3 regions of the Pseudomonas frigoris genome follow, and region 3 is predicted to be linked to each of the others. Evidence: predicted binding sites of a transcription regulator. Region 3 holds the regulator's gene; each other region holds the start of a gene.
The links. The regulator sigma-54, encoded in region 3, starts transcription at its own class of promoters, with help from an activator protein. The targets are predictions, from matches to a motif close to ANTGGCATNNANNTTGCTNT.

Region 1 (3,254 bases), 2.0 Mb from region 3:
CTTATGGCCTTTCGCATGAACTCTCCAGAGGCGGCTGACGTATTGCTCGGCCCGCCTGCCGCGCCTTCTCCCAGTCCAGGCGAGAAGTCTTGCCTTACTCGGCTTTCAGGCCGTCAGCGGAGACCGCTTTGACGCCTTTGATTTTCTTGGCAATGGCCACTGCGGTGGTTTTCTGAGCGTCTGTCACCGCAACGGTGGACGACAGGGATACAACGCCTTTGTTGGTTTCGACTTTAATGTCGGTACCAGGAATGCCTTTTTCAGTCACCAGGTCTGCTTTGACTTTGGTAGTGATCCAGGTATCGGAAGTGGATTCTTTAGCCTTAGTCATTTCACCCGCCGCCAGAGTCATCGGGGCTTGGGTGGTGGTGGTCTGTGCAAATGCAGCGTTGGCCATGGTCAGGGTCAGCGCGGTAGCAGTAGCGGCAGCGATAGCGAACTTCTTCATACGAGTAACTCCTGTTTTTCATAAAGTCTGCTGCGTGTCTTGTCAGCAGGGTTACCAGAGATATTGCGAACGCTGTGCCAACTTTCGGCCAAGCAATAAACCGTTATAAATCAGTATCTTATAAAAACAGAGGATTTTCGAAATCATGCAAAATGCATGACTGCGAGATTCTCTACATGCAAGTTGCGGGTTTTGTCGCAGGCCTAAGGCCATGAAATGTCGGGATTTTCTTGATTATTTGAATCGACCCCTCAAATGACGAACAAAAAAATGCCCCGCGTTGTGAATCGCGGGGCATGGGACAGGCTTGGAATTGGATCAGACGCCAGGGCAACCGTTAGGCGCGTACTCTTTGAGTACTGTCGAGGCGCAAGTCCAGCCACCGTCAAGCGTGCGCGAAAGCGTGATGGTCTTGCCGGCCACCAGGCCGTTTGCATTGAGGATCGTGCAGCCAATACTGCCAACACCGGTAGCGACGGTGCCCGCCACCGCAATCGTGCAATTACCTGTGGTCGCGTTAACGCCCATCAGAGCAAGGGTGGGGGCGTTACCTTGATTGATAATGTCTTCGTAAGAGACCTTCAGTGCCGATATTTCAGCAAGACCTGCAGTTACTTTCGCCCGCGATTGATACTTCGAATATTGCGGTAGCGCAACCGTCGCCAGGATCCCGATTATCGCCACCACGATCAACAGCTCGATAAGCGTAAAACCTTTCTGAGTATTCATAGACAAGCTCCATGCATGAGTCGAAATCTCATGATCTGAATTAGCCGCAGCACAGCCCATGCCAAGCCCTTCACCCCGTGTTGGCGGGGCGTGCGAGCGACACAAACCCCTTTCCTACCCCCAGAATCCGCACTATCTGACACTTTTTGTCCCCTGAACGTCGCTGGTTTGGTTCCTCCGCTTGACTAGGCTATAAGTCATGAACTGTCTGCGCTTGGAATCCCAATGAATGACATCGCCCTTAGCGGTCTGACCAAGCAATTGGTCCTGGCCGAACTGCTCACTGACAAAAGCGCGCAACAGGCGTATCAGCAAGCCCAACGTGATAAAACCCCGCTAGTCACCTATTTGGTGCAGAACAAGCTGGTGAAAAGCCGCCTGGTCGCCGAGATCGCGTCGGAACACTTCGGCATGACCTTGCTCGACCTCAACTGCCTGGACAAGGAAACCCAACCCAAGGGTCTGGTCAGCGAGAAACTGATCCGCCAGCACCACGCCTTGCCCCTCTGGCGACGCGGCAACAAACTGTTCGTGGGCGTTTCCGACCCGACCAATCACCAGGCCATCAATGACATCCAGTTCAGCACCGGGCTCAATACCGAAGCCATTCTGGTTGAAGACGACAAGCTCACCGATGCCATCGAAAAATTCTTCGACAGCCCTAGCACCGGCCTGGAAGACATGGCCGATGTCGACCTTGATGGTGTGGACATCGAGTCGATCGATGACAACAAACAGGATTCCATTGGCGGACAAGACGCCGACGACGCACCCGTGGTGCGCTTCGTCCACAAGATGTTGCTCGACGCGATCAAGAGCGGCTCTTCCGACCTGCATTTCGAGCCCTACGAAAAAACCTACCGCGTGCGGATGCGCACCGACGGCATGCTGCGTGAAGTCGCCAAGCCGCCGATTCAACTGGCCAACCGCATCGCCTCGAGACTGAAAGTCATGGCCAGTCTCGACATCTCGGAACGGCGTCGGCCCCAGGACGGGCGGATCAAGATGCGCCTGTCCAAGAGCAAATCCATAGACTTCCGGGTCAACACCCTGCCGACCCTATGGGGCGAGAAAGTGGTAATCCGGATCCTCGACCCGTCCAGCGCTCAAATGGGCATCGACGCCCTCGGCTATGAGCCGGACCAGAAAGACCTGTACATGGCCGCCCTCAAGCAGCCACAGGGGATGATTCTGGTGACCGGGCCCACCGGTTCGGGTAAAACCGTGTCGCTCTACACCGGGCTGAACATTCTCAATACCGTGGACATCAACATTTCCACCGCCGAAGACCCGGTGGAGATCAACATGGAAGGCATCAACCAGGTCAACGTCAATCCCAAACAGGGAATGGATTTCGCCCAGGCGCTGCGCTCATTTCTGCGACAGGACCCGGACGTGATCATGGTTGGCGAGATTCGTGACCTCGAAACCGCAGAAATAGCCATCAAGGCCGCCCAGACCGGGCACCTGGTGCTGTCGACCCTGCACACCAACAGCGCCGCCGAAACCCTGACACGCCTGCACAACATGGGCATCCAGGGGTTCAACATTGCTACCTCGGTCAGCCTGATCATCGCCCAGCGCCTGGCGCGCAAGCTATGCAGCCATTGCAAGAAACCCATCGAGATTCCCCGGGAGGCGCTGCTCAAGGAAGGCTTCCCCGAGGAACGGATCGGCTCATTCACGATCTATGAGCCAGTCGGTTGCGATCACTGCAACAACGGTTACAAAGGGCGAGTAGGGATTTATGAAGTGGTGAAGAATACCCCGGACCTGCAACGGCTGATCATGGCCGAAGGCAACTCACTGGAAATCGACATCCAGATGCGTAAAGACGGCTTCAACGACCTGCGGACGTCGGGCCTGCTCAAAGCCATGCAAGGCATCACCAGCCTTGAAGAAATCAACCGGGTCACCAAGGACTGAATATGGCGGTCAAAGCAGCAAAAATCAGCGTCTACGCCTGGGAAGGTACAGACCGCAAAGGCACCAAAGTGACGGGAGAGTTGAGCGGTCAGAACCCGGCGTTGATCAAGGCCCAGTTGCGCAAGCAGGGCATCAACCCCGGCAAGGTGCG
Region 2 (3,254 bases), 3.1 Mb from region 3:
CGCGGCTCGGTGACTCGGTATCGATCAAAATCACGTCCGGACGCACCGTTTCGACGCGCGCGGGCAGGTCGATGGTCAGGCCCGACTCGTCGATCACCTCGAACCCGGCTTCGGTCAGGGCCGCCTTCAGGCGACCGACTTTCTTCGCGGTGTCGTTGATCAGCAGGATACGCAACATATTCGCAGTCTCCTGTCAGCGGCTGGCGAGAAGGGGCGAGCTGTCGCTCATGGCGTGCAGCTTGAAACTGCGGGCATAGCCGGCGGGGTCCAGGCCATCCCAGACCTTGCCGTCGATCAACTGGCTGCTGCGCATTGGCTGATCACTCGTGGCCACACCGACAGCGGTGGCGGCCTCTCGATACAAGTCTAGTTGCTGGACCTGACGGGCCACGCCCAGGTAGTCCGGGTCGTCGCGCAACAAACCCCAACGGCGGAACTGGGTCATGAACCACATGCCATCGGACAGATACGGCAGATTGACCTCGCCTTCACCATGGAAGCGCAGCGCGTGCGGATCTTGCCAGCGATTACCCAGCCCATCGGCGTAGTCACCGAGCAATCGCGGCTCGATGCAGTCGAGCGGTGCGTCGAGATATTCGGGCGCGCTCAAGAGCTTCGCGGTGCTGCGGCGATTCTCGGTACTTTCTTCGATGAAGCGGCTGGCCTCCAGAATCGCCATCACCAGCGCCCTTGCGGTGTTGGGGTATTGCTCGACAAAGGCGCGTGTGCAACCGAGGACTTTTTCCGGATGATCGGGCCAGATGGTCTGGGTGGTTGCCATCGTGAACCCCAGATTTTGCTGCACCGCGCTGGCGGACCATGGCTCGCCGACGCAGAAGCCGTCGATGCGCCCGGCTTGCAGGTGCGCGACCATTTGCGGCGGCGGCACCACCACGCTGTCGACGTCCTGCAACGGATGAATACCCTGACTCGCGAGCCAGTAATACAACCACATGGCGTGGGTGCCCGTAGGAAATGTCTGGGCGAAGGTGAGTTTTGGGCGACTTTGGTGCACGTGCCGTTCCAGTGCTTCAGGACCGGTCACGTCCAGCGCCTGTAAGCCATGGGAGAGGTTGATGCTCTGGCCATTCTGATTCAGGCCCATGAGCACCGCCATGTCGGTCGACGCGACACCGCCGATGCCCAAATGCACCGCGTAGATCAAACCGTACAGACTGTGGGCGGCGTCGAGTTCGCCACTGACCAGTTTGTCCCGCAGGTTGGCCCAGGACGACTGGCGCTTGAGGTTCAGCGTCAGGCCATAAGGTTGGGCAAAGCCCTGCGTGGCCGCGACCACTACCGAGGCGCAGTCACTCAGGGCCATGAAGCCGAGGTTGATTTCGGTCTTTTCCGGGGCATCGCTGCCGTTGACCCAGGCCAGAGGGTTGGCTGGAACTTCAATCATCAGTAAACACCTTCCATAAAAAAGCGCCGGACCGGCTGCTTGCCAGAGCAAGGCCAAGTGACGACGCCTTTGTCTTTCGACTCATCCCGCCGTTGGCATGAGTGCTTATGTGAGTGACGGTGCAAGGCATATGCCATTGCTCGCTGATTTTGTCGTGCGCCTCGCCTGCAACCCCGATGCCCGGCTATAATCGCCGCCACTTTTCGTAGCCCAGAGTCAAACCCGCCCATGTACACCCTGGCCCGTCAGCTGTTGTTCAAACTTTCCCCGGAAACCTCCCACGATCTGTCCCTGGACCTGATCGGCGCGGGCGGGCGTTTGGGCCTCAACGGCTTGCTGTGCAAGGCGCCGGCGAAAATGCCGGTGACCGTCATGGGCCTCGACTTCCCGAACCCGGTGGGTCTGGCGGCCGGTCTGGACAAGAACGGCGCGGCCATCGACGGTTTTGCGCAACTGGGTTTTGGTTTTGTCGAAATCGGCACCATCACTCCGCGTCCGCAGCCGGGCAACCCGAAGCCACGCATTTTCCGTCTGCCGGAAGCCGAGGCGATCATCAACCGCATGGGGTTCAACAACCTCGGCGTCGATCACCTGCTGGCTCGAGTGGCGGCGGCCAAGTTCAAGGGCGTGCTGGGTATCAATATCGGCAAAAACTTCGATACCCCGGTTGAGCGGGCGGTCGACGACTACCTGATCTGCCTGGACAAGGTCTACGCCCACGCCAGCTATGTGACGGTCAACGTCAGCTCGCCGAACACCCCGGGCCTGCGCAGCCTGCAATTCGGCGATTCGCTGAAGCAATTGTTGGCCGACCTGGCGACGCGCCGCGCAGAACTGGCGCTGCGCCATGGCAAACATGTACCACTGGCGATCAAGATTGCGCCGGACATGACCGACGAAGAAACCGCTCAGGTCGCGCAAGCGCTGATCGAAACCGGGATGGACGCGGTGATCGCTACCAACACCACCCTGAGCCGCGTCGGCGTAGAAGGCATGGAGCACGGCGACGAGGCGGGCGGTCTGTCCGGCGCACCGGTTCGTGACAAGAGCACCCACACCGTGAAGGTGCTGGCGGCCGAGTTGGCCGGTCGCTTGCCGATCATCGCCGTGGGCGGCATCACCGAAGGCAAGCACGCGGCTGAGAAAATCGCTGCGGGTGCCAGCCTGGTGCAGCTCTATTCCGGCTTCATCTATAAAGGCCCGGCGCTGATTCGTGAATCCGTAGACGCCATCGCCGCCCTGCGCTGATCCCTGTGGGAGCGAGCTTGCTCGCGATGACGGACTTGCATCCAACGTCATTGTTGAATGTTAAGCCGCTATCGCGAGCAAGCTCGCTCCCACAGAGATGTATGCTGCTCAAGGTGAGATTTTGGCAGGCATAAAAAAGGGCTCCTCGAAGGAGCCCCTGGGCCGAAGCCCGCCGCCCGGATGGGGCGTGCGTGGTAAGTCGTTACGTAATCAGATTGTCGTGTCGGAGTGTGTGCCCTGTGTTAGCCGACGGCGTGAAGTTCGTTGAGTCTATGGATTCCCGCAGTGCCGGTCATACCGTCCCAGTTGTCGCCGCGTCCTTCTCGCCAGCCGTTAATCCAGGCTTGGCGTACCGACGGTAGAGTAAATGGGCAAAGCTCACGGGATTTGCCACCAACGCCATATTGATATCCGCGCAAAAATGCTCTTTCCAACGGATCACGCTTAAGTCTTCTCATAGGGTGTTGCCCTCACTTGTTGACTGTATTAATCGTGTCGACCTCAATCGAGGTCTGGCAGAAAAACTCCTGCCGTTGGGGCTCGCTGCCGGCGTCGCGAGCCAAGGTGTTGACGTCATTGCGGCGTCAACCTGTATTGAGTT
Region 3 (3,254 bases):
GTCGTCGCAAAGAGCTGGAAAGCCTGCTGCAGGAATTCCACATCAGCCACATTCGCGACAACCTCGGCATGAGCCTGTCCGGTGGTGAACGCCGCCGTGTGGAAATCGCCCGGGCACTGGCCACCAACCCGAAATTCATCCTGCTCGACGAACCATTCGCCGGCGTGGACCCGATTTCGGTGGGCGACATCAAACAGATCATCTATCACCTCAAGGCCAAGGGCATTGGCGTGCTGATCACTGACCACAACGTCCGTGAAACCCTGGATATCTGCGAAACCGCCTACATCGTCAACGATGGCCAGCTGATCGCCGAAGGTGACTCTGCCACCATCCTGGCCAACGACCTGGTCAAGGAAGTGTATCTGGGCCATGAATTCCGCCTGTAAGCACTGAGGTGTCTGGCTGGTTGCTCGGGCGCTTGCCTCGATAAAAAATCAACATTTTTTTATTGTTACAGCGCTCTAGGCAAACGCTGCAGTTTCGGGCATATAATTTGCTTATGTTTGGCGCTCCGGCGCCCTGTAGTGGATGGCGCATGTGCGCCGGCGAATAAGGTGTTAAGCCCCTGCCATGAAACCATCGCTAGTCTTGAGAATGGGCCAGCAGCTGACGATGACACCGCAGCTGCAACAGGCCATCCGCCTGCTCCAATTGTCGACCCTGGACCTGCAACAGGAAATCCAGGAGGCCCTGGAGTCCAATCCGATGCTCGAACGCCAGGAAGAAGGCGACGACTTCGATAACGCCGACCCCTTGGCCGATAAAGCCGAACAGCAACCCAACGTCGACATTCAGGAACCCTCCTACCAGGAAACCGCCCCGACGGTGGATAACCTCGAGGAAGGCGACTGGAACGAGCGCATCCCCAATGAACTGCCCGTCGATACCGCGTGGGAAGACGTCTATCAGACCAGCGCCAGCAGCCTGCCGAGCAACGATGACGACGAGTGGGACTTCACCACCCGGACATCGGCCGGCGAAAGCCTGCAAAGCCACCTGCTGTGGCAACTGAACCTGGCCCCGATGTCCGACACCGATCGCCTGATCGCCGTGACCCTGATCGACTGCATCAACAATCAGGGCTACCTGGACGAAACCCTCGAGGAGATTCTCGAAGCCTTCGACCCGGAACTGGACATCGAACTGGACGAAATCGAAGCCGTCCTGCACCGCATCCAGCAATTCGAACCTGCTGGCATCGGTGCCCGCAATCTGGGCGAATGCCTGCTGCTGCAATTGCGTCAGTTGCCCGCCAAGACGCCTTGGCTGGTCGAGGCCAAACGCCTGGTCACCGACTATATCGACCTGCTCGGCAGCCGCGATTACAGCCAGCTGATGCGTCGCATGAAGCTCAAGGAAGACGAACTGCGCCAAGTGATTGAACTGGTGCAGAGCCTCAACCCGCGCCCAGGCTCGCAAATCGAGTCCAGCGAAGCCGAATACGTCGTTCCCGACGTGATCGTACGCAAGGACAACGAACGCTGGCTGGTGGAACTGAACCAGGAATCCGTGCCACGACTGCGGGTCAATGCTCAATACGCCGGTTTCGTGCGCCGCGCCGACACCAGCGCCGACAACACCTTCATGCGCAATCAGTTGCAAGAGGCCCGCTGGTTCATCAAGAGCCTGCAAAGCCGCAACGAAACCCTGATGAAAGTAGCCACTCAGATCGTCGAGCATCAGCGCGGCTTTCTTGAATACGGCGACGAAGCCATGAAACCGCTGGTCCTGCATGACATCGCCGAAGCGGTGGGCATGCACGAGTCGACGATTTCACGGGTGACAACGCAGAAATTCATGCATACCCCACGGGGCATATATGAACTGAAATACTTTTTCTCCAGCCACGTCAGCACCTCCGAGGGCGGTGAATGCTCGTCCACGGCGATCCGCGCGATCATCAAAAAACTGGTTGCCGCGGAAAATCAGAAAAAGCCGTTGAGTGACAGCAAGATCGCTGGTTTACTGGAGGCACAAGGCATTCAGGTGGCTCGCCGCACCGTCGCCAAGTACCGCGAATCCCTCGGGATCGCGCCTTCGAGCGAACGCAAGCGGTTGATGTAGAGCCACGCCACAGCGTTCCAGTGGCAGGCATTTCTGCCTGCCGCTTTATGCACTGGCAACGAAGGAGAAGCTGTATGCAAGTCAACATCAGTGGACACCAACTGGAAGTGACCGAACCTCTTCGCACCTACATCGGCGAAAAACTCGAACGATTAGAGAGGCATTTCGACAAGATCACCAACGTGCAGGTCACGATGACGGTCGAAAAGCTCAAGCAGAAAATCGAAGCCACGCTGCATATTCCCGGCAATGAAGTAGTCGCAAACGCGGAGCATACCGATATGTACGCGGCGATCGACGCACTGACCGACAAGCTGGATAAACAACTCAAAAAGCATAAGGAAAAGACCCAAAGCCTCCTCCAGGGCGCGACCGGTCGTTAACACTCCCAACCCATGATCCGACTTGAAAGCATCCTGACCCCCGGCCGTTCCCTCGTGAACGTGCCGGGTGGCAGTAAAAAGAAAGCCCTCGAGCAAATTGCCAACCTTATCCACAAAGAAGTGCCGGATCTGGAGATGCAAGATGTCTTCGAGGCTCTGATTGCCCGTGAAAAACTCGGCTCAACCGGTTTTGGCAATGGCATCGCCATTCCCCACTGCCGCCTGAAGGGCTGCACCTCGCCCATCAGCGCCCTGATGCACCTTGATGCACCCATTGATTTCGACGCCATCGACGGTGCCCCGGTTGACCTGCTGTTCGTTCTGCTGGTCCCGCAAGCCGCTACCGATGCGCACCTGGAGTTACTGCGCCAGATCGCCAGCATGCTCGACCGCAAGGAAGTGCGCGAGAAACTGCGCAGTGCCCCGAGCAATGAAGCCTTGTATCAGGTTGTCCTGGACGAGCAAAACGGTCACTAATCATGCGCTTGATCATCGTCAGTGGCCGCTCCGGCTCAGGTAAAAGTACCGCACTCGATGTTCTCGAGGACAACGGCTACTACTGCATCGACAACCTGCCCGCCGGTCTGTTGCCGGAACTGGCCGAACGCGCGTTGATTCACACCGAGCTGGCACAACCGCTGGTTGCCGTATCCATCGATGCGCGTAACTTGCCGAGTCACTTGTCGCGGTTTCCCGAATTGCTGGAAGAAGTGCGCAGCCGGCATATCCAGTGTGATGTGCTTTATCTGGACGCCGACGAAGAAACCTTGCTCAAACGTTTCTCGGAAACCCGCCGTCGCCACC

Region 1: a site for sigma-54 is predicted at 1,224-1,243, ahead of ACMXYH_RS27835 (pilin). Genes of this name have one in related genera too.
Region 2: a site for sigma-54 is predicted at 1,524-1,543, ahead of ACMXYH_RS22360 (CmpA/NrtA family ABC transporter substrate-binding protein). Genes of this name have one in related genera too.

What each region holds. Positions count from the first base shown of each region.
Region 1 covers NZ_CP180479.1:6,036,376-6,039,629, forward strand. The annotation lists gene ACMXYH_RS27830 (BON domain-containing protein) at 95-448, opposite strand; gene ACMXYH_RS27835 (pilin) at 767-1,177, opposite strand; gene pilB (type IV-A pilus assembly ATPase PilB) at 1,403-3,103, shown strand; gene ACMXYH_RS27845 (type II secretion system F family protein) at 3,106-3,254, shown strand, end outside.
Region 2 covers NZ_CP180479.1:4,866,615-4,869,868, reverse strand. The annotation lists gene ACMXYH_RS22365 (ANTAR domain-containing response regulator) at 1-178, opposite strand, end outside; gene ACMXYH_RS22360 (CmpA/NrtA family ABC transporter substrate-binding protein) at 194-1,405, opposite strand; gene ACMXYH_RS22355 (quinone-dependent dihydroorotate dehydrogenase) at 1,634-2,653, shown strand; gene rmf (ribosome modulation factor) at 2,896-3,111, opposite strand.
Region 3 covers NZ_CP180479.1:1,197,943-1,201,196, reverse strand. The annotation lists gene lptB (LPS export ABC transporter ATP-binding protein) at 1-389, shown strand, start outside; gene ACMXYH_RS05365 (RNA polymerase factor sigma-54) at 574-2,067, shown strand; gene hpf (ribosome hibernation-promoting factor, HPF/YfiA family) at 2,142-2,450, shown strand; gene ptsN (PTS IIA-like nitrogen regulatory protein PtsN) at 2,463-2,927, shown strand; gene rapZ (RNase adapter RapZ) at 2,930-3,254, shown strand, end outside.